Regions from separate parts of the Pseudomonas sp. TSO6 genome, predicted to be linked through region 2. Evidence: predicted binding sites of a transcription regulator. Region 2 holds the regulator's gene; the other holds the start of a gene.
What was found. The regulator FliA, encoded in region 2, starts transcription of late flagellar genes. The targets are predictions, from matches to a motif close to CTAAAGTTTNNNNNNNNNNNGCCGNTAA.
Positions count from the first base shown of each region.

Region 1 (11,335 bases), on a different contig from region 2:
CATCGGCAAGGACATCGTCAACTTCCACGCCCTGTTCTGGCCCGCCATGCTCGAAGGCGCCGGCTTCCGCAAGCCGACTGCGGTCAACGTGCACGGCTACCTGACCGTCAACGGCGCCAAGATGTCCAAGTCGCGCGGCACCTTCATCAAGGCCCGCACCTACCTTGACCACCTGCAGCCAGAATACCTGCGTTACTACTACGCGGCCAAGCTGGGCCGTGGCGTCGACGATCTGGACCTGAACCTGGAAGACTTCGTGCAGAAAGTGAACTCCGACCTGGTGGGCAAGGTAGTCAACATCGCCAGCCGCTGCGCCGGGTTCATCCACAAAGGCAATGAAGGCGTGATGGTGGCCGGCGATGCCGCACCGGAGCTGACCGAGGCCTTCCTGGCCGCTGCCCCGTCGATTGCCGAAGCCTACGAAGGCCGCGACTTCGGCCGCGCCATGCGCGAGATCATGGCGCTGGCCGACCGCGCCAACGCCTGGATCGCCGACAAGGCACCGTGGTCGCTGGCCAAGCAGGAAGGCAAGCAGGATGAAGTGCAGGCCATCTGCGCCCAGGGCATCAACCTGTTCCGTCAGCTGGTGATCTTCCTCAAGCCCGTGCTGCCCGTGCTGGCCGCCGACGCCGAGGCCTTCCTCAACGTTGCCCCGCTGGCCTGGAACGACCACCTGTCGCGCCTGGAAAACCACCAGCTGAACCCGTTCAAGGCACTGATGAGCCGCATCGAACCGGCCAAGGTCGAAGCCATGGTCGCAGCCAGCAAGGAAGACCTCCTGGCCGCCGAAGCCAAGGCCCCGACCGGCAATGGCGAGCTGACCAAGGACCCGCTTTCGGCAGAAATCGAGTTCGACACCTTTGCTGCCGTTGACCTGCGCGTGGCACTGATCGTCAAGGCCGAAGCCGTAGCGGGCGCCGACAAGCTGCTGCAACTGACCCTGGATATCGGTGACGAGCGCCGCAACGTGTTCTCCGGCATCAAGTCGGCTTACCCCGACCCGTCCAAGCTGGAAGGCCGCCTGACCATGATGGTTGCCAACCTCAAGCCACGGAAGATGCGCTTTGGCGTGTCCGAGGGCATGGTCATGGCCGCCGGCCCTGGCGGTGAAGAAATCTACCTGCTGAGCCCGGACAGCGGCGCCAAGCCAGGCCAGCGCATCAAGTAACGCCCCTGCCCCGGCCCTCGTGCCGGGGCAGTTCCTTCTGCGCCTTGCTTGCCGGACAATCCCCCTGATTCCCGGCTATCGTCATCTCATGAGCGACTACATCCTGGTCCTGATCAGCGCCGCGCTGGTCAATCACCTGTGCCTGCTACAACCGGCAGCCCCCAGGCTGCACTTGCATGTGCACGGCCTGGCCTGCGCGCTGTGCATTGCACTGGGCGTTATCGGTGCCCAGTTGCTGATGCGAGGGGTGCTTGCCCCGTTGCACATCCACGACCTTGCCCTGTTCGTGCTATTGCCCTGGCTGGCATTGCTTGCCTGGGGTGTGCCATGGCTGCTGGCCAAATGGCGCCCGACCTGGCCCGTGACGGGGTTGCCAGCCCTGCTCTTGAGCAATGCCGTAGCGCTTGGGCTGGCGCTACAGCAGGCCAGCGACGACAGCACGTGGCCCGCCACTCTGCTGCAAGCCTTGCTGGCCGGTGGTGGCTTCTGGCTGGCGCTGGTCTTGTTCACTGACCTGCGCCAGCGCAGTGCCCATGCCGATATCCCCGGCGTGCTGCGCGGCCTGCCTATCGAATTGATCGGTGCCGGGGTAATGGCCATGGCATTTTCCGGTTTCAATGGGTTGTTTGCACAATGAACACCAGCCCCGACCCGCGACTACGCACCAGCATGGGCCTGGTCTTGCTGGCCTGCATACCTGGCCTGCTGACACTGCTGTGGCTGCACGGCTGGGGTTTGCTGGTGAACCTGTTGCTCTGCGCCAGTGCCGCCATACTGTGCGAAACCCTGCTGCTGGCAATGCGCGGGCAACCGCCGAAGCCGGCGCTGAGCGATGGCAGCGCACTGGTGACAGCCGTCTTGCTGGCGTGCGCCCTACCCACCCTCGCCCCTTGGTGGTTACCTGTGGTCGCCACCAGCGTTGCCATCGGCATCGGCAAGCAAGCGTTTGGCGGTGTCGGGCGCAACCTGTTCAACCCGGCCATGGTCGGTTATGCCTTCGTATTGCTGAGCTTCCCGTTGCAGATGAACCATTGGCCAGGGCCTGCACCTGGCCTGCTGGAAAGCCTGCAGCAGGTGTTTACAGGTGGTCAGCACATTGATGCCTGGGCTCGGCCTACGCTGCTCGACGGCCTGCGCCACAATCGCAGCCTGACCATTGACGAGCTGTTCGCCAGTCATCCGGGCTTCGGCAGTATTGGCGGCAGGGGCAGCGAATGGGCCAACCTGGCGTTCCTGCTTGGCGGCCTGTTCCTGCTGCAGCGCAAGGTGATCAGCTGGCATGCGCCTGCGGGCCTGCTGGCAGGGCTATTCGTGTTCAGCCTGTTGGGCTGGAACGGTTCGGGGTCGGATTCCAACGGCTCACCCTTGCTGCACCTGTTCTCCGGGTCCACCATGCTGGCGGCGTTCTTTATTGCCACCGAGCCCGTCTCCGGCCCCAAGAATGAGTGGGCCAGGTTGTGCTTCGGCCTGGGAGCCGGGCTGCTGATCTACCTGATTCGCACCTGGGGCAGCTACCCGGATGGCACGGCATTCGCCATCTTGCTGATGAACCTCATGGCACCGAGCCTCGAGCGCCTGGCCCTGCAGCGCCAGCAGGCCACCCGATGAACCGCCTGGCGCGTGACGCAGGCCTGCTGCTGCTGACCGGGGCACTGGCTGTGTCTGCCACGCTGACATGGCGACATTGGACCGGTACTGCCATTGCCAGCGCCGAGCAGCAACTGCAAAGTCGCCAGCGGCTGGCAGTGCTGCCTGAAGGCAGTTACGACAACCAGCCACTGGACACCCCCCTGCCAAGGCCCGCCGCCCAGCGGCCAAACACCCGGATCCTGGCAGCTTACCGGGCCACCCGAGCCGGCGAGCCCACTGCAATCATCCTGATCACCCAGGCCCAAGGTTATGCCGGGCCGATCGTGCTGAGCATCGCCATCGCCGCAGACGGCCGGCTGATCGGTAGCCAAGTGGTTGAGCAACAGGAAAGCCCGGGGTTGGGCGCACGCCTGGGAGACCCGCAGGTGCACTGGCTGGGGCAGTTTGCCAACCGCCAGTTGGGCGACCACTGGGCGCTGAAGCGGGACCAAGGCGACTTTGACCAACTGGCCGGCGCAACCGTGACCTCACGGGCAGTGATCACGGCACTACAGGAGGCCCTGAGCTACTTCGATGAGCAGCGCAGCATGCTGCTGGAGGTCACCCCGCATGAATAGCGTCTATTGGCTGGCAGCAAGCCTTGTGCCGGTGCTGGGTGCAACCGGAACGCTGCGCGAGGGCGCCGCCATCGGCGTGTGCGCGATCGTGATGGTTAGCCTGCACCAGGTGTTGCTGGCACCCTTGCGCCAGCGGCTGGCCAACTGGGCGTACGTGCTGGCAAGCCTGTTGCTGTTGGCCGCCCTGGCAAGCTGCCTGCAACTGGCCTTGCGTGCGTGGCTGCTGCCACTGGCCATTGTCCTGGGCCACTATCCCGCGCTGCTTTGCCTGCCATGCCTGGCCTACGACCACCTACTGCCTGGTCGGGGCCGCTGGCGCCTGCTCGCCAGGCACCTTGGCGCTGTGCTTGCCATCTGCCTGCTGCTCGGCGCCAGCCGCCAAGGGTTGGCTGAGCTGACCGGCCTGCACCTGGCCAGCCTGGCCCCCGGCGCGCTGCTACTGCTCGGACTGCTGCTGGCCTTGTACAATCGCCTGCGTCCGGGCCCCGCCCACCCACGTCGTCAAGGAAAGCTCTGATTTCATGAATGCCGCCAAACGCCTGGAGATCTTTCGCAGGCTGCACGAAGACAACCCCGACCCCAAGACAGAACTGGCCTACACCACCCCGTTCGAACTGCTGGTCGCCGTGACGTTGTCTGCGCAATCCACTGACGTCGGCGTCAACAAGGCCACCGCCCGCCTGTTCCCCGTCGCCAACACCCCCGAGGCCATCCATGCCCTGGGCGTTGAAGGCTTGAGCGAATACATCAAGACCATCGGGCTTTACAACAGCAAGGCCAAAAACGTCATCGAAGCCTGCCGGATGCTGATAGAGCAGCACGGCAGCGAGGTGCCGCAAACCCGCGAAGCGTTGGAGGCACTGCCCGGCGTGGGCCGCAAGACCGCCAACGTGGTGCTTAACACTGCATTTCGCCAACCGACCATGGCGGTGGATACCCATATCTTCCGGGTCAGCAACCGCACGGGCATCGCGCCAGGCAAGACGGTGCTGGAGGTGGAGAAAAAACTGGTCAAATTCGTGCCAAAGGATTACCTGCTCGACGCCCATCACTGGTTGATCCTGCATGGGCGCTATGTGTGCCAGGCCCGCAAGCCAAGGTGTGGCAGTTGCCGGATCGAAGACTTGTGCGAATACAAGCACAAGACCAGCGACGATTGAGCCGATAGCTCAAAACCACTCGCGGCGATTGAAAAAATCTTTTTTACCAGCGTCTGCTTTCTGGTTATAAGGACGGCCAATGGCCCCTTGGCTTGGAGCGACTCATGAGCACCGATAAAGACGACCTGTCGATCGAAGATGATTTTGTTGCCACAGAGGATGAAGCGGAACCCCAGGTGGAAAGCGCAAAGACCAACCTGAGCAAACGCCGCACCATCGACAACATGCTGGAAGAACGGCGCCTGCAAAAGCAGCTGGCCGATTTCGACTACGACCTGTAGCGCTGCTCGGGAGCCCTGGCAAAGCCTCCTGAAGGGAGGCTTTGCGGCCTGGCAGTCAGTTAAGACCTTGCCGCTGCGCCAGTTCGATCAGGTCAACCAGCGACCGCGCATTGAGCTTGAGCAATAGCCGGGACTTGTAGGTACTGACCGTCTTGTTGCTGAGGAACATGCTGTCGGCAATTTCCTTGTTCGAGCGCCCCCGCGCCAGCTGCTGCAACACGGTCATCTCGCGCGCCGAAAGACGGTTGACCATGTCCGTCTCGCTCCCCCCTCCCCTGCCACGCGACGCATGCAGGGCCTGGTTGGGGAAGTAACTGTAACCCGACAACACGGCCTTGATGGCGCTGAGCAACTCGGTGAGCTCCTGCTGCTTGCACACGTAACCAGATGCCCCCGCCTGCATGCAGCGCATCGAGAAGTTGCCGGGGGCCTGCGACGTCAGTACCAGGACTTTGCTGCCCGGGCTGAACGTTGCCATGCGCGCGATCACCTCCAGGCCATCCAGCCTGGGGATGCCAATATCCAGTACCACGATATCCGGCAGGTGTTGCCGTGTGAGTTGCAGTGCAGCCACCCCGTTGTCGGTCTCCGCCACCACGTCATACCCATGCCGCTCCATCAGCATGCGCACGGCCAGGCGTATGACCGGATGATCATCCACGATAAGCACTTTATTCATGCGATATCCATTGATTCATTGTTTTTGCTTTGGCACGCCACGATAACCGACAGGGCGTCCGATGGCGCGGCGAATTCCCAGCGAAACTGATGAGCAGATGAAACCTACAGCACTTACAGAAATTTCCTACAAATAACTACTGCTGTTGTAACAACTAAATTCTTTATTACCAAACTTACGGTATCACCCGCCCGTAAGTTCGCACCAGTTGAAAAGCTGACGTCCACTTGAAGAAAGATCCAATTCAAACAAGGTGAAAAATCAAGGCGACCAGGCTATCCGGCGATTAGTTCTCACCCGGAAACCAGTCCAGTCTTTAGCTGAGCTCAACGGTCAGGTATAGATGGGCAAAACCGCTGGAGACGGCCCAAATGACCCAAGCACAACCTGTCGCCCCGCTGACGATCATTGCCATCTTCGCGGGGATCATCGAAGCCTCCGCGCTCGCGACACTGCCGTTTCTCAGCGAGTCCAGCCAAAAACTCTACACCTGGTTTCTGGTGGGCTTCCCGTTTTTTCTCACAGCACTGTTCTTCCTGACGCTCAATTTCAACTACAAGTCGTTCTACAGCCCGTCACCCGGCAGAACGACGAATGACAACATGCCGATCCTCAACAACGTGGCCACTCCTGCCATGACCAACGGTCCCCACCAAGCGACCAAGGGCGAGCCAGTCACGTTCATGTTTTCCGGCCCCGATGCCGACCGCATGATGGAACAGCAACTTCTGTCTGCACTTGCCCACCCCCCCGTACCAGCGCGCACCTGGCGCTTTTGCAATCTGGACAGACGTCAATGTGCGCAGCTGTCGATCAGCGCACTCGAGGGCAACGTCGTGAACGAAGAGCGCTAAACCCCCGGACTTTTCTGCCCCCCAAAAAAAACCCCGGCCTGAGCCGGGGTTTCTACGACACGTGCCAGCAATCAGAGCAGCGAACGGCCTTTGTTGGCAGCAATGCGCATGCGCAGTGCGTTCAGCTTGATGAAGCCGGCCGCGTCTGCCTGGTTGTAGGCGCCGCCATCTTCCTCGAAGGTCGCGATGTTGGCATCGAACAGCGAGTCATCCGACTGGCGGCCGACCACGGTCACGTTGCCTTTGTACAGCTTCAGGCGTACCACGCCATTCACGTTGACCTGCGAAGCGTCGATCATCTGTTGCAGCATCAGACGCTCCGGGCTCCACCAGTAGCCGGTGTAGATCAGGCTGGCGTACTTCGGCATCAGCTCATCTTTCAGGTGAGCGACTTCGCGGTCCAGGGTGATCGACTCGATGGCACGGTGGGCCTTGAGCATGATGGTGCCGCCTGGGGTCTCGTAGCAGCCACGCGACTTCATGCCGACGTAACGGTTCTCGACGATGTCCAGGCGGCCGATGCCGTTGGCACCGCCGATACGGTTCAGGTCGGCCAGGACGGTGGCCGGGGTCTTCTCGACGCCATCGATCGCAACGATGTCACCGTTACGGTAGGTGAGCTCGATGTAGGTCGCCTGGTCCGGGGCGTTCTCAGGCGAGACGCTCCAGCGCCACATGTCTTCTTCGTGCTCGGTCCAGGTATCTTCCAGGACACCGCCTTCGTAGGAGATGTGCAGCAGGTTGGCGTCCATCGAGTACGGCGACTTCTTCTTGCCGTGGCGCTCGATCGGGATGCCGTGCTTTTCGGCGTAGTCCATCAGTTTTTCGCGGGACAGCAGGTCCCACTCACGCCACGGGGCGATGACCTTGACGCCTGGTTTCAGGGCGTAGGCACCCAGCTCGAAACGCACCTGGTCGTTGCCTTTGCCGGTGGCGCCATGGGAAATGGCGTCAGCGCCGGTTTCGTTGGCGATTTCGATCAGGCGCTTGGCGATCAGCGGGCGGGCGATGGAAGTACCCAGCAGGTACTCGCCTTCGTAGACGGTGTTGGCGCGGAACATCGGGAACACGAAATCACGCACGAACTCTTCGCGCAGGTCGTCGATGTAGATCTCTTTAACACCCATTGCCTGGGCCTTGGCACGGGCCGGTTCGACCTCTTCGCCCTGACCCAGGTCAGCGGTGAAGGTCACCACTTCGCAGTTGTAGGTATCCTGCAGCCACTTGAGAATCACCGAAGTATCAAGGCCGCCGGAATACGCCAGTACGACCTTTTTTACGTCCGCCATGCCATCACTCCACGGGGTTGTACGGAAAGGGATCGATTCTAACGGCCTTGCGGATAAATTTACAGTGGGGCGACAGCTTCTGACGACAAAGCGACAGGAACTGTCGGAAGGGCGACGGGGGGGGCAGGGCTATCCAGGGGGCGGGGCTCAGGATCGTATCGGGGCATCAAAGTGCATGCCTCAGCATCTCTAGCGCCTATGAGATCGAGCGCCGCCCGCGCGGCGCATCGCCGGCAAGCCAGCTCCTACATTTGTTTCGGGCCAGTCATGCCTGCACCTCAGGCGCGCGCCCCCTTGGCGCATCACCTTCACTATCGATGGGAACAAACAAGGCGAACAGCGGTGAGCCCACAGAAGTGACTGGCCCGAAACAAATGTAGGAGCTGGCTTGCCGGCGATGCGCCGCGCGGGCGGCGCTCGATCTGATAGGCGCTGAAAACGTTGTGGCGAACGCCTGGTAGCCCTGATGCAATCTCTTTCCATACACCTGAAGGCACCCCGATCTCAGGGCGCCTTCGCCCCCGGCGCGGCAGCCGCCGGGCTGGCTGGTGCTGGCGCCGGCGCGGCAGGCGCCACTCGTTCAGCCGGTTTTTCCGCGGGTTTCTCAACCACTGCCACCCGATCCAGCTCAATATTCACCCGGCGATTGCGCGCCCGGTTGGCAGCGCTGTTGTTCTTCACCAACGGGTACTGCTCGCCATGGAAGCGCACCGTGATCTGTTCTTCAGTCAAACCGTGGGCCTTGAAGTAGTCAGCCACCGCCAGCGCGCGACGACGCGACAGGTCACGATTGGTCAGGCGGTTGCCACTGTTGTCGGAGTGGCCGTTCAGCTCGATGTGGTTTACCGTCGGGTCGGCTTTCATGTAATCCAGAATCACATCCAGCCGTGCACGCGCCGACGCGTCCAGGTCGGTGCCGCCCCCTGGGAAGCCCACCTGGGTCTGGCGCACCTGATCGTAATTCATTGGCAGCAGCTTGCTGGCACAAACCTGGTAGTCGCTGTAGGCCTTGGCGAAGCTGACCGGCAGCACGCGCACTTCCATCGGCCTGCCGGCCTCACCGGTGTAGTTGCGTACCACGGTGCTGCGCCCGTCGAGCAGGCCGTTTATCAGGCGGCTGGCCTGGCCTTGGGAAGAACTGAACAGCACCCCGGTACGGGCCATGCGCACGCTGCCCAGGTTGATATCACCCCGCCCAGGCTGCCACGGCGCCGCCGCCGCCAGCAGGCTGGCTGTACCTGCACCCAGTACGTTGCTGTCCGAACGCAGCTGGAACACCGGCTGTTCACCTGCCCGGCGCACGAACTCGCCGCTGCCAAAACCTTCTATTGGCTGGATCAGACGGCACTCGAACTGGTCACCCTCGACCTTCCAGGCAATGTTCTCCATGCGCGTCTGGAAAGTCAGTGCGCCGGCCGGCAGGCTGGCGAACAGGGTCAACAGGGTTAGGTAACGCTGGCGCACGGGCGGCTCCACAAATTCTGACGGCTTACCTGCAGGCTATCGGACGCCTGCCGGAAAACTTGATAGCCGTGCTCGCCCCAGGGTTTTCCGGTAGCATTGGGGCTTGAGTTCGACCCGCCTGGAATCCCCAATGTCCGATCGCCTGACCCTCCTGCGCCCCGACGACTGGCACATCCATCTGCGCGATGGTGCCGTCCTGCCCCACACCGTTGGCGACGTGGCGCGTACCTTCGCCCGTGCCATCATCATGCCCAACCTGGTTCCTCCGGTGCGTAATGCCGAGCAGGCTGGTGCCTACCGCGAGCGCATTCTGGCTGCCCGCCCGGCCGGCAGCCGCTTCGAGCCGCTGATGGTGCTGTACCTCACCGACCTCACCAGCCCCGAGGACATCCGCGCGGCCAAGGCCAGCGGTTTCGTGTACGCCGCCAAGTTGTACCCGGCCGGCGCCACCACCAACTCCGATTCCGGCGTGACCAGCATCGACAACATCTTCCCGGCCATAGAGGCACTGGCGGAAGTGGGCATGCCGCTACTGGTGCATGGCGAAGTTACCCGCAGCGAGATCGACGTGTTCGACCGCGAAAAGCGCTTCATCGACGAGCACATGCGCCGCCTGGTCGAGCGCTTCCCGACGCTGAAGGTGGTGTTCGAACACATCACCACCAGCGACGCCGCGCAGTTCGTCACCGAGGCCCCGGCCAACGTCGGCGCGACCATCACCGCCCAGCACCTGCTGTACAACCGCAACCACATGCTGGTTGGCGGCATTCGCCCGCATTTCTACTGCCTGCCGATCCTCAAGCGCAACACCCACCAGGTGGCGCTGCTGGACGCGGCCACCAGCGGTAACCCGAAGTTCTTCCTGGGCACCGACTCGGCACCGCACGCTCGTCACGCCAAGGAAGCCGCCTGCGGGTGCGCCGGTTGCTACACCGCCTACGCGGCCATCGAAATGTACGCCGAAGCGTTCGAGCAGCGTAACGCGCTGGACAAGCTGGAAGGCTTTGCCAGCCTGCACGGCCCGGCCTTCTACGGCCTGCCGGCGAACACCGACACCATTACCCTGGTGCGTGAAGAATGGACCGCCCCGGACACCCTGCCGTTTGGCGAGCAGACCGTAATCCCGCTGCGCGCCGGTGAAAAACTGCGCTGGCGCCTGCTGGAGGAAAACGCGTGAGCGAAGAACTCTACGAAGACGACATGGACACCCAAGGTAGCAGCGGTTCGCGCCACCCGATGGCCGAGCGCTTCCGCGGCTACCTGCCGGTAGTGGTGGATGTGGAGACAGGTGGTTTCAACAGCGCGACCGATGCCCTGCTGGAAATTGCCGCCGTCACTATCGGCATGGACGAGAAAGGCTTCCTGTTCCCCGAGCACACCTACTTCCACCGGGTAGAGCCGTTCGAGGGCGCCAACATCGAAGCCGCCGCGCTGGAGTTTACCGGCATCAAGCTGGACCACCCGCTGCGCATGGCCGTCAGCGAGGAAAGCGCGCTGACCGACATCTTCCGCGGCGTACGCAAGGCACTCAAGGCCAATGGCTGCAAGCGGGCGATCCTGGTCGGCCACAACAGCAGCTTCGACCTGGGCTTCCTCAATGCGGCGGTGGCGCGCAACGACCTGAAGCGCAACCCGTTCCACCCGTTTTCGAGCTTCGACACCGCTACCCTCGCGGGCCTGGCGTATGGCCAGACCGTGCTGGCGCGTGCCTGCCAGAGCGCGGACATCGACTTCGACGGGCGTGAGGCGCACTCGGCGCGTTATGACACCGAGAAGACGGCCGAGCTGTTCTGCGGCATCGTCAACCGCTGGAAAGAGATGGGCGGCTGGCGCGACTTCAACGATTGAGCTGCAAAAGCATTCGCGGGCATGCCCGCTCCCACAGGTTCACCTTTGCCGTCAGGCATGCAGAGAATCGGTGGGAGCGGGCGCGCCCGCGAAGCGGCCGGCACAGAACGGCATAAAAAAACCGGCCAACGAGGGCCGGTTTTTTTATGCGAGCGGCAATTACAGCTTGCCAGCGTTCTCGCTCAGGTAGGCAGCAACGCCTTCTGGCGAAGCGTTCATGCCTTTGTCGCCTTTTTTCCAGTTGGCAGGGCAGACTTCGCCGTGCTCTTCGTGGAACTGCAGGGCGTCAACCAGGCGCAGCAGCTCGTCCATGTTACGGCCCAGTGGCAGGTCGTTGATGATCTGCGAGCGGACAACACCGTTGGTGTCGATCAGGAAGGCGCCA
Region 1 is NZ_JBLZWV010000015.1:105,111-116,445, reverse strand. It holds gene metG (methionine--tRNA ligase) at 1-1,168, shown strand, start outside; gene ACN6NG_RS04885 (Rnf-Nqr domain containing protein) at 1,257-1,805, shown strand; gene ACN6NG_RS04880 (RnfABCDGE type electron transport complex subunit D) at 1,802-2,776, shown strand; gene ACN6NG_RS04875 (RnfABCDGE type electron transport complex subunit G) at 2,773-3,375, shown strand; gene ACN6NG_RS04870 (hypothetical protein) at 3,368-3,892, shown strand; gene nth (endonuclease III) at 3,897-4,535, shown strand; gene ACN6NG_RS04860 (PA3496 family putative envelope integrity protein) at 4,640-4,816, shown strand; gene ACN6NG_RS04855 (response regulator transcription factor) at 4,872-5,495, opposite strand; gene ACN6NG_RS04850 (hypothetical protein) at 5,867-6,349, shown strand; gene ACN6NG_RS04845 (argininosuccinate synthase) at 6,421-7,638, opposite strand; gene ACN6NG_RS04840 (flagellar protein MotY) at 8,143-9,102, opposite strand; gene pyrC (dihydroorotase) at 9,233-10,279, shown strand; gene rnt (ribonuclease T) at 10,303-10,950, shown strand; gene ACN6NG_RS04825 (peroxiredoxin) at 11,110-11,335, opposite strand, start outside.
Region 1: ACN6NG_RS04840 (flagellar protein MotY) is a predicted target of FliA. The motif match lies at 9,139-9,166, and genes of this name have one in related genera.

Region 2 (11,335 bases):
ATCATTGGCAACCGCCGCATTGCCGGTGGTGTCGAACTGACGGCCGCGCTGGACTACAAGCTGTCCGCCCTGGCTCCGCGCGTGCCCAACGCCGAGCTGGAAGAAGAGCTGCGCAAGACCCATACGCGCATCGCCACTGCCCAGGCCGAGCTGGACCACCGCCAGGACAGCAGCGACAACAACCGCCAATTGTTTGCCGGGCAGTCGCTGACGGCCGCCGAGCCGTTGATCGAGCCGCATGTCGATGCCCCTGAGGCTGCCGCTGCCCCTGCTGCGGCGCCGGTCGACCCGCGCTTGTTCGATGCCATGCGCTCCGAGCTGTCGGGCCTGCGCGAGCTGCTGGAAGTGCAGCTCGGTTCGCTGGCCTGGAGCCAGCTGCAGGGCAGCAAGCCACAGCAGGCCAACCTCTGGCGCCGGCTGCAGCGCATCGGCCTGTCCGGGCCTATCGCCCGTGAGTTGCTCGACCTCACCGCCGAGATCGAAGAGCCTCGCCAGGCCTGGCGCATGCTGCTGGCGCACCTGGCGCGGATGATCGAAATCCCCGAAATCGAACCGATCGAAGAGGGTGGTGTAATTGCCATGGTCGGCCCGGCCGGCATGGGCAAGACCACCACCCTGGCCAAGCTGGCTGCCCGCTACGTGCTCAAGTATGGCGCGCAAAACCTGGCGCTGGTGAGCATGGACAGTTTTCGTATCGGCGCCCAGGAGCAGCTCAAGACCCTGGGCCGCATCCTCAATGTGCCAGTGACCTACGTCGACCCGGGCCAGTCGCTGGCTGCGGCACTGGAGCCACTGCTGCGCAAACGCGTCGTGCTGATCGATACCGCCGGCCTGCAAGCCAGCGACCCGGCACTGCGCATGCAGCTGGAAACCCTGGCCGGGCGTGGCATTGCCGCGAAGAATTACCTGGTGCTGGCTACCACCAGCCAGAAGCAAGTGCTGACCGCCGCCTACCACAGCTACAAGCGCTGTGGCCTGGCCGGTTGCATCCTGACCAAACTGGATGAAACGGCAAGCCTTGGCGATGTGCTGAGCCTTGCCATCAGTCATGAACTGCCCGTGGCCTACCTCACCGACGGCCCGCGCATTCCTGACGACCTGCACCTGCCGCGTGGCCACCAATTGGTGTCCCGTGCGGTCAATGTGCAGCAGCAGGACGAGCCCAGCGAAGAGGCCATGGCCGACATGTTCGCTGATCTCTATCACAACCCCCGACGGGCGGGTTGACCATGAAGCGTGTGCAAAGTAGCTATGCCAAGGGGTACGCAGAATTGCCCCACGTGTGGCCTGAGTCCCAGCGAGACAAGGTAAAGAACAGACATGGGTAGCATGCATCCCGTACAGGTGATCGCCGTGACCGGTGGCAAAGGTGGCGTCGGCAAGACTAACGTTTCAGTGAACCTGTCCCTGGCGCTGGCCGAGCTTGGCCGCAGGGTCATGCTGCTGGACGCCGACCTGGGCCTGGCCAACGTCGACGTGTTGCTGGGCCTTACCCCCAAACGTACCCTGGCCGATGTCATCGAGGGGCGCTGCGAGCTGCGTGACGTGATGCTGCAGGGCCCTGGCGGTGTGCGCATCGTACCGGCGGCCTCGGGCACCCAGAGCATGGTGCACCTGGCCCCGGCCCAGCATGCAGGGCTGATCCAGGCGTTCAGCGAAATCGGCGACAACCTCGACGTGCTGGTGATCGACACTGCGGCGGGTATTGGCGAGTCGGTGGTCAGCTTCGTTCGCGCTGCCCAGGAAGTGCTGCTGGTGGTGTGTGACGAGCCCACCTCGATCACCGATGCCTACGCCCTGATCAAACTGCTCAACCGCGACTACGGGATGAATCGTTTCCGTGTGCTGGCCAACATGGCGCAGAGCCCGCAGGAAGGGCGCAACCTGTTCGCCAAGCTGACCAAGGTCACCGACCGCTTCCTCGACGTTGCCCTGCAGTACGTGGGCGCCGTACCGTACGACGAGTGTGTGCGCAAGGCAGTGCAGAAGCAGCGCGCCGTGTACGAAGCCTTCCCACGCTCCAAGTGCGCGCTGGCCTTCAAGGCGATTGCCCAGAAGGTTGACAGCTGGCCGCTGCCGGCCAATCCGCGCGGCCACCTGGAGTTCTTTGTCGAGCGCCTGGTGCAGCCCACCAGCGCGGGCCCCGTGCTATGAACGCCAGCGGCTTCAAGATGTACAGCCGGGCAGCGAAAGACGGCCAGTACGAGCTGATCGAACGCTACGCCCCGCTGGTGAAGCGCATTGCCTACCACCTGTTGGCGCGGTTACCGGCCAACGTGCAGGTCGAGGACCTGATCCAGGCCGGCATGATCGGCCTGCTTGAAGTGGCCAACAAATATGACGCCAGCAAAGGCGCTAGCTTTGAAACCTATGCCGGCATCCGCATCCGCGGGGCCATGCTGGACGAGGTGCGCAAGGGCGACTGGGCACCGCGTTCGGTGCACCGCAACACCCGCATGGTCAGTGACGCGATGCGTGCCGTTGAAGCCAGAACAGGCCGGGACGCTAAAGATCATGAAGTTGCTGCCGAACTCCAATTGAGTCTCGATGATTACTACGGGATCTTGAACGATACCTTGGGCAGCCGCCTGTTCAGCTTTGACGACCTGTTGCAGGACGGCGAGCACGAAGGGCTGCATGAGGATGGCGCCAGTGGCCATGTCGAACCTGCGCGTGGCCTGGAGGACGAACGCTTCCAGGCTGCCCTGACCGAGGCCATTGCCAACCTGCCGGAGCGTGAGCGCCTGGTACTGGCGCTGTACTACGACGAAGAGCTGAACCTCAAGGAAATTGGCGAGGTGCTTGGGGTCAGCGAGTCGCGGGTCAGCCAGTTGCACAGCCAGTGTGCCGCGCGCCTGCGTAGCCGCCTGGGGGAATGGCGGGCACGTTGAGCCCGGTGTCGTTGCAGTCGTTTTCCACGTGCGTTATCCACGTTGTACCGAATTGAATGAGTGCGTGCCCGGTAGACCGGGCGCGTTTGAGACTGCTTGGAGGTCTAATTGGACAAGAACATGAAAATCCTCATCGTTGACGACTTTTCGACGATGCGGCGGATCATCAAGAACCTGTTGCGTGACCTGGGCTTCACCAACACCGACGAAGCCGACGATGGCATCACGGCGCTGCCGATGCTGCAAAGGGGCGCCTACGACTTCCTGGTGACCGACTGGAACATGCCCGGCATGTCCGGCATCGACCTGCTGCGCAAAGTGCGTGCCGACGATCAGCTGAAGACCTTGCCAGTATTGATGGTGACCGCTGAAGCCAAGCGCGACCAGATCATCGAAGCGGCCCAGGCCGGCGTCAATGGCTATGTGGTCAAGCCGTTCACCGCTCAGGTGCTCAAAGAAAAGATCGAGAAGATCTTCGAACGCGTCAACGGCTGAGTCACGTCAGGGGGCGCGCCATGGATTCATCACAAACGTCTTTGGGGGAGTTCGAATCGACCCTGAAGAAACATGCCCAGGAGTTGGTCGAAAGCCTGGAACGGGGCCGTTTTGGCGAGGCGGTACAGCTGATTCACGAGCTGAACCAGACCCGCGATCGCGGCCTGTACCAGGAAGTCGGCAAGCTGACCCGCGAGTTGCACAGCGCTATCGTCAGCTTCCAGATCGACCCGACCATCCCGCAGGCCGAGGAGGTGTCGCAGATTACCGACGCTACCGAGCGCCTGTCGTACGTGGTCAAGCTGACCGAGGGCGCGGCCAACCGCACCATGGACCTGGTCGAGGCAAGCACCCCGGTGCTCAACGACCTGGCCAGCGAAGCCAAGGCGCTGAGCACCGACTGGCAGCGCTTCATGCGCCGCGAAGTGGCTGCGCCGGAGTTCCGTGACCTGGTCAAGCGCGTCGACAGTTTCCTGACGCACAGCGCTGAAGGTAACCGCAAGGTTGCCGGGCATCTCAACGACATTCTGCTGGCTCAGGACTATCAGGACCTGACCGGCCAGGTGATCAAGCGCGTCACCAGCCTGGTGACCGAGGTGGAAAGCAACCTGCTCAAACTGGTGCTGATGGCCAGCCAGGTCGACCGCTTTGCCGGTATCCAGCATGACCACGATCAACTGCGCGCAGAAAAAGATGCAGAAAAACATCCGACTCGGGGTGAAGGTCCGCAGATTCATGCCGATAAGCGTGAAGACGTTGTGTCCGGTCAGGACGATGTCGATGATTTGCTGTCCAGCCTGGGTTTTTAAGGAGCACGTTTGATGAGCTTCGGCGCCGATGAAGAAATCCTCCAGGATTTCCTGGTAGAAGCCGGCGAAATTCTTGAGCAACTGTCCGAGCAACTGGTCGAGCTGGAAAGCCGACCTGACGATGCCGACCTGCTCAATGCGATCTTTCGCGGTTTCCACACTGTAAAAGGGGGCGCCGGCTTCCTCCAGCTGAACGAGCTGGTGGAGTGCTGCCATATCGCCGAGAACGTGTTCGACATCCTGCGCAAAGGTGAGCGCCGGGTCGATGCGGAACTGATGGACGTGGTGCTTGAAGCACTGGATACGGTCAACAGCATGTTTGGCCAGGTGCGCGAGCGCGCCGACGTAACCCCGGCCACCCCCGAGTTGCTGGCGGCCTTGTCGCGCCTGGCCGAACCCGGTGGTGCCGAGGCCGCTGAAGCGCCTGCGGCACCGGTAGCCGAGCCGCCGGTTGCGGCCATGGCCCCTGCCGATGACCAGGACATCACCGACAGCGAGTTTGAACAGCTGCTCGATTCGCTCGACGCGGTCAAGGCGCAAGCCGCGGTCGACGAGCAGATGCAGGGCGAGACCATCAGTGGTGCGGGTGACGAAATCACCGACGCCGAGTTCGAGTCGCTGCTCGACCAGTTGCACGGCAAAGGCCAGTTCAGTGTCGAAGCTGCAGTACAGCCGGTCGTCGCACCCGCAGAAGCGGTAAGCGACGAAATTACCGACGAAGAATTCGAATCGCTGCTCGACCAGTTGCATGGCAAGGGCACGTTCCAGGCTGATGCCTTGCCTGCCGTCAAAGCACCGGCGCCGGTCGCGGTTGACAACAGCGCCGCTGGCGACGAAATCAGCGAGCACGAGTTCGAGGCCCTGCTGGACCAGTTGCACGGCAAGGGCAAGTTTGGTGGTGACGTTGCTGCGGTCGAGGCCCCGGTTGTGGCCAAGGCGCAAGCGCCTGCCCAGGCCTTGGCCGACAGCCAGCCGGTGGCCAAGCCAGCCGCTGCTGCGCCGGCGCCTGCGGCCGCCAGCAAGCCTGCGCCGGCCCCCCGTGCGCCGGCGCCGGCCGCCGAGAAGCATGCCGTCAGCGAAGCGGAAACCACCGTTCGCGTCGACACCGCGCGCCTGGACGAGATCATGAACATGGTCGGCGAACTGGTGCTTGTGCGTAACCGCCTGGTGCGCCTGGGCCTGAACAGCGGCGACGAGGCCATGTCCAAGGCCGTGTCCAACCTCGACGTGGTCACTGCCGACCTGCAGACGGCGGTGATGAAAACCCGCATGCAGCCGATCAAGAAAGTGTTCGGCCGCTTCCCGCGGCTGGTACGCGACCTTGCCCGCCAACTGAAAAAAGAGATCAACCTGGAACTGGTCGGCGAAGAAACCGACCTGGACAAGAACCTGGTCGAGGCCCTGGCCGACCCGTTGGTGCACCTGGTGCGCAACGCCGTCGACCATGGTGTCGAGATGCCCGACGAGCGTGAAGCTTCGGGCAAGGCCCGCACCGGACGCGTGGTGCTGTCGGCCGAACAGGAAGGTGACCACATCCTGTTGTCGATCTCTGATGACGGCAAGGGCATGGACCCGAACATCCTGCGCGCCAAGGCCGTGGAAAAAGGCCTGATGGACAAGGATGCCGCTGATCGCCTGAGCGAATCTGACTGCTACAACCTGATCTTCGCCCCAGGCTTCTCGACCAAGACCGAAATTTCCGATGTGTCTGGCCGTGGCGTGGGCATGGACGTGGTGAAAACCAAGATTTCCCAGCTCAACGGCTCGATCAACATCTACTCGGCCAAAGGCCAGGGCTCGAAGATCGTCATCAAGGTGCCGCTGACCCTGGCGATCATGCCCACCCTGATGGTGATGCTGGGCAACCAGGCATTCGCCTTCCCGCTGGTCAACGTCAACGAGATCTTCCACCTCGACCTGTCGCGCACGAACGTAGTCGACGGCCAGGAAGTGGTGATCGTGCGCGACAAGGCGCTGCCGCTGTTCTACCTCAAGCGCTGGCTGGTACAGGGCCAGGTGCACGAAGAGCAGCACGAGGGTCATGTAGTGATCCTGTCGGTCGGCACGCAACGCATCGGCTTTGTCGTCGATCAACTGGTTGGCCAGGAAGAAGTGGTAATCAAGCCGCTGGGCAAGATGCTGCAGGGCACCCCGGGCATGTCCGGGGCCACCATCACCGGTGACGGTCGCATTGCGTTGATTCTCGACGTCCCGAGCATGCTCAAGCGTTACGCCGCGCGGCGTATTTGATTTCGGTGGCGCACCCTGGCGGGTTGCGCCGCCTAATGGAGTGTTTATGGCAGTCAAGGTCCTGGTGGTGGATGATTCCGGTTTCTTCCGCCGCCGTGTCTCGGAAATCCTCTCGGCGGATCCGACGATCCAGGTAGTAGGTACCGCGACCAATGGCAAGGAAGCAATCGACCAGGCGCTGGCGCTCAAGCCCGATGTCATCACCATGGACTACGAAATGCCCATGATGGACGGCATCACCGCGGTGCGGCACATCATGCAGCGCTGCCCGACGCCGGTATTGATGTTCTCCTCGCTGACCCACGAAGGCGCTCGCGTCACCCTCGACGCGCTGGATGCTGGCGCGGTGGATTACCTGCCGAAAAACTTTGAGGACATCTCGCGCAACCCCGACAAGGTCAAGCAGATGCTGTGCGAGAAGGTGCATACCATTTCGCGCAGCAACCGCCGCCTCGGCAGCTATGCCAGGCCGGCGCCGGTCGCCGCCCCTGTGCCCGCCAGCAGCCCTGCGCCGGCCAGCAGCTTCGCCAGCCCGGCGACAGCCCGCCCTGCGGCGACCGCCCGTGCGGCTGCCCCGGCGGCGTCGCACTCGCCAGCCCCCAAGCGCAAACCTTACAAGCTGGTGGCCATCGGCACCTCCACGGGCGGCCCGGTGGCCCTGCAGCGGGTATTGACCCAGCTGCCGGCCAACTTCCCGGCGCCGATCGTGCTGATCCAGCACATGCCGGCGGCGTTCACCAAGGCCTTTGCCGAACGCCTGGACAAGCTGTGCCGCATCAACGTGAAGGAAGCCGAGGACGGTGACATGCTGCGCCCAGGTCTGGCCCTGCTGGCCCCCGGCGGCAAGCAGATGATGATCGACGGCCGTGGCACGGTGAAGATCCTGCCCGGTGACGAGCGCCTGAACTACAAGCCGTGCGTGGACATCACCTTCGGCTCGGCAGCCAAGTCGTACGGTGACAAGGTGCTGTCGGTGGTGCTCACCGGCATGGGCGCCGATGGCCGCGAAGGTGCGCGCCTGCTCAAGCAGGGCGGCAGCACCGTGTGGGCCCAGGATGAAGCCAGCTGCGTGATCTATGGCATGCCCATGGCCATCGTCAAAGCCAACCTGGCGGACGCGGTGTACAGCCTGGACGAAATCGGCAAGCACCTGGTGGAGGCCTGCGTCTGATGGACGTGCTCAGCCTGATCGGCCTGATTCTCGCCTTTGTCGCCATCGTCGGTGGCAACTTCCTTGAAGGCGGCCATGTCGGCGCTCTGGTCAACGGCCCGGCGGCGCTGATCGTGCTGGGTGGCACCCTGGCGGCTGCCTTGTTGCAGTCGCCGCTGTCCTCCTTCAAGCGCGCCTTGCAGATTCTGCGCTGGATCCTGTTCCCGCCACGGGTCGACCTGGCGGGTGGCATCGACCGTGTGGTGAACTGGAGCCTGACCGCGCGCAAGGAGGGCCTGCTGGGGCTGGAAGGGGTGGCCGACGCCGAGCCCGACCCGTATGCGCGCAAGGGCCTGCAGTTGCTGGTGGACGGTGCCGAACCAGAAGCCATCCGCAGCATCCTTGAAGTCGACTTCCTGACCCAGGAAAGCCGTGATATCCAGGCGGCCAAGGTGTTCGAGAGCATGGGCGGCTATGCGCCGACCATCGGCATCATTGGTGCGGTGATGGGCCTGATCCACGTGATGGGCAACCTGGCCGACCCCTCGCAGCTGGGCAACGGCATTGCCGTGGCTTTCGTCGCCACCATCTACGGCGTGGCCAGCGCCAACCTGATCCTGCTGCCGGTCGCCAACAAGCTCAAGGCCAACGTCATGCGCCAGTCGCGCTACCGCGAGATGCTGCTTGAAGGCTTGTTGTCGATTGCCGAGGGTGAAAACCCGCGCTCGATCGAGTTGAAGCTGCAAGGCTTCATGGAGTAACCCATGCGTCGCCGTCGTCATACCGAGGAACACGAAAACCACGAACGCTGGCTGGTGTCGTACGCCGACTTCATCACCTTGCTGTTCGCCTTTTTCGTGGTGATGTACTCGATTTCCTCGATCAACGAGGGTAAGTACAAGGTTATTTCCCAGGCCTTGCTCGGGGTGTTCAACGACCCTGAGCGCAGCATGAAACCGATCCCCATCGGCGATGAGCAGCCGTTGAGCGTGCGTCCGGCAGAGCCGCTGGTCAAAGACAGCGAGCAGACCGAAGCGGGCCTGGCAGCGACCAATGTCGACCCGCTGAAAACCATCAGCGATGACGTGCGCGATGCCTTTGGCGACCTGATCAACAGCAACCAGATGACCGTGCGCGGCAACGAGTTGTGGATCGAGATCGAGCTGAATTCGTCGCTGCTGTTCGGCAGTGGCGATGCCATGCCCAGCGACAAGGCATTTGCCATCATCGAAAAGGTGGCCAACATCCTCAAGCCGTTCGCCAACCCGGTGCATGTCGAAGGTTTCACCGACAACCTGCCAATCCGCACTGCACAGTACCCGACCAACTGGGAACTGTCGTCGGCGCGGGCGGCGAGCATCGTACGCCTGCTGGCCATGGAAGGGGTCAACCCGGCGCGCATGGCCTCGGTGGGTTATGGCGAGTACCAGCCGGTGGCCGGCAATGACACGGCCGAAGGCCGCGCGCGTAACCGCCGGGTGGTGTTGGTGATTTCGCGCAACCTCGAAGTGCGCCGCAGCCTGACCGGTTCGGGCAGTGCCCATGCAACGCCGGATGCTGCACTGCGCCGGGCTGGCACACAAAGTGCACCTGCAACGCCAGCAACGGTGGCGGGGCAGTAACTCGTCAATTCTCTGTCACCGCTTACCTTGTGGGAGCTGGCTTGCCGGCGATGCAGGCAGCGCGGTGTTTGGCACCGGCTTCGCCGGTGATCGCCGGCAAGCCAGCTCCCACAGGTGTCCGGCGAAATGTATGAGTCATGAGTCGTCCTATGAGAGTCTGGGCAGTAGCCAATCAAAAAGGTGGCGTCGGCAAGACCACCACAACCATCGCCCTGGCTGGCCTGCTGGCTGAGGCAGGCAAGCGCGTGGTCGTTGTCGACCTCGATCCGCACGGTTCGATGACCAGCTATTTCGGGCACAACCCCGATGCGCTGGAGCACAGCTGCTATGACCTGTTCCTGCACAAGGGCGCAGTGCCGGACGGCCTGCCCGGGCAGTTGCTGCTGCCCACCAGCGATGAGCGCATTTCGCTGTTGCCGTCGAGCACCGCACTGGCCGTGCTGGAGCGCCAGTCGCCGGGGCAGAATGGCCTGGGCCTGGTGATCGCCAAGAGTCTGGCGCAGCTGTGGCAGGATTTCGACTATGCCGTGATCGACAGCCCACCCTTGCTGGGCGTGCTGATGGTCAATGCCCTGGCCGCCAGCCAGCAGTTGGTGATACCGGTGCAGACCGAGTTTTTGGCGGTGAAGGGCCTGGAACGCATGGTCGGTACCCTTGCCATGATCAACCGCTCGCGCAAGCAGGCGCTGCCGTACCAGATCGTGCCAACGCTGTTCGACCGCCGCACCCAGGCCTCGCTGGGCACACTCAAGCTGCTGCGTGACACCTACGGCCAACAGGTGTGGCAGGGCTATATTCCGGTGGATACGCGCCTGCGCGATGCCAGCCGCAAGGGCGTCACGCCCTCGCAGTTCGACAGCAAGAGCCGCGGGTTGATTGCTTACCGGGCGCTGCTGAAGCACCTGCTGACCTACAAGACTGCAGTGCAGGTGGCCTGATGACCCAGACCCGACACACCAGCACCCGGCCGCAGATGGCCTTGCAGTCGTACCTCGATGGCCTGCTGCAGGAGGCCACCGAGGCCGAAGACCTGTTTGAGCCGCCAGCCTCGGCGGACGCGTTCGCCGAGGCAGTGCGTGAGGAACAGGCACGTGATGCCCGTCAGCTGGCCCGACCGGTACCCGCCGAAGCCCCTGCCAGCCTTGCCCCACGGCCGTTTGCCGAACCCAGGCTGGCGGTGCTGCCCAGCGTCGTGCCAGTAGAGGCGCCGGTGGTGACGGTGGTCGAGCAGGAGGTGCTCGCCGAGGCCGCCATTCCGGTGCTGGTCGAAGAACAAACCGTGGAACCCGCAGTGCCGCTGGTCGATGTGCACCTGCCGGCGCCCAATCTACCGGTGCCCCCGGCGACCGTCGACGGCCGCCCGGTGTGGGCGGCGGAGCCGTTCGAATGCCTGCTGTTCGACGTAGCCGGCCTGACCCTGGCGGTGCCATTGGTGTGCCTGGGCTCGATCTACAACCTGGCCGGCCAGGAGCTGACGCCGCTGTTCGGCCAGCCTGACTGGTTCCTGGGTATTTTGACCTGCCAGGCCGGCAACCTGAAGGTGCTGGACACTGCGCGTTGGGTAATGCCCGACCGCTACCGCGACGATTTTCGTCAAGGCCTGAATTACGTGATTTCCGTGCAAGGCTACGAATGGGGACTGGCCGTGCATCAGGTCAGCCGCTCGTTGCGCCTGGACCCGTCCGAGATCAAGTGGCGTAGCCAGCGCGGGCAGCGGCCGTGGCTTGCCGGCACGGTGATTGAACACATGTGTGCACTGCTCGACGTCGCCGCACTGGCCGAGCTGATCGCCAGCGGCGCGGTCAAGCAGATGCACGCCAAACAGAAATGACACAGAACACAACCGCCAAACAGCGGATTTTGAGGGTAGGGGAATGAAAAAGTCGTCTGCACAAGGTTCCGAAGATCCGATCCTGCAGTGGGTTACCTTCCGTCTGGACAACGAGTCCTACGGCATCAACGTGATGCAGGTACAGGAAGTGCTGCGCTACACCGAGATCGCCCCGGTACCGGGCGCTCCGAGCTACGTGCTGGGCATCATCAACCTGCGCGGCAATGTGGTGACCGTGATTGACACCCGTCAGCGTTTTGGCCTGATGCCGACCGAAGTCACCGACA
Region 2 is NZ_JBLZWV010000020.1:205,618-216,952, forward strand. It holds gene flhF (flagellar biosynthesis protein FlhF) at 1-1,227, shown strand, start outside; gene fleN (flagellar synthesis regulator FleN) at 1,321-2,154, shown strand; gene fliA (RNA polymerase sigma factor FliA) at 2,151-2,891, shown strand; gene ACN6NG_RS06890 (chemotaxis response regulator CheY) at 3,012-3,386, shown strand; gene ACN6NG_RS06895 (protein phosphatase CheZ) at 3,407-4,195, shown strand; gene ACN6NG_RS06900 (chemotaxis protein CheA) at 4,208-6,445, shown strand; gene ACN6NG_RS06905 (protein-glutamate methylesterase/protein-glutamine glutaminase) at 6,492-7,616, shown strand; gene ACN6NG_RS06910 (flagellar motor protein) at 7,616-8,356, shown strand; gene motD (flagellar motor protein MotD) at 8,360-9,217, shown strand; gene ACN6NG_RS06920 (ParA family protein) at 9,367-10,155, shown strand; gene ACN6NG_RS06925 (CheW domain-containing protein) at 10,155-11,048, shown strand; gene ACN6NG_RS06930 (chemotaxis protein CheW) at 11,092-11,335, shown strand, end outside.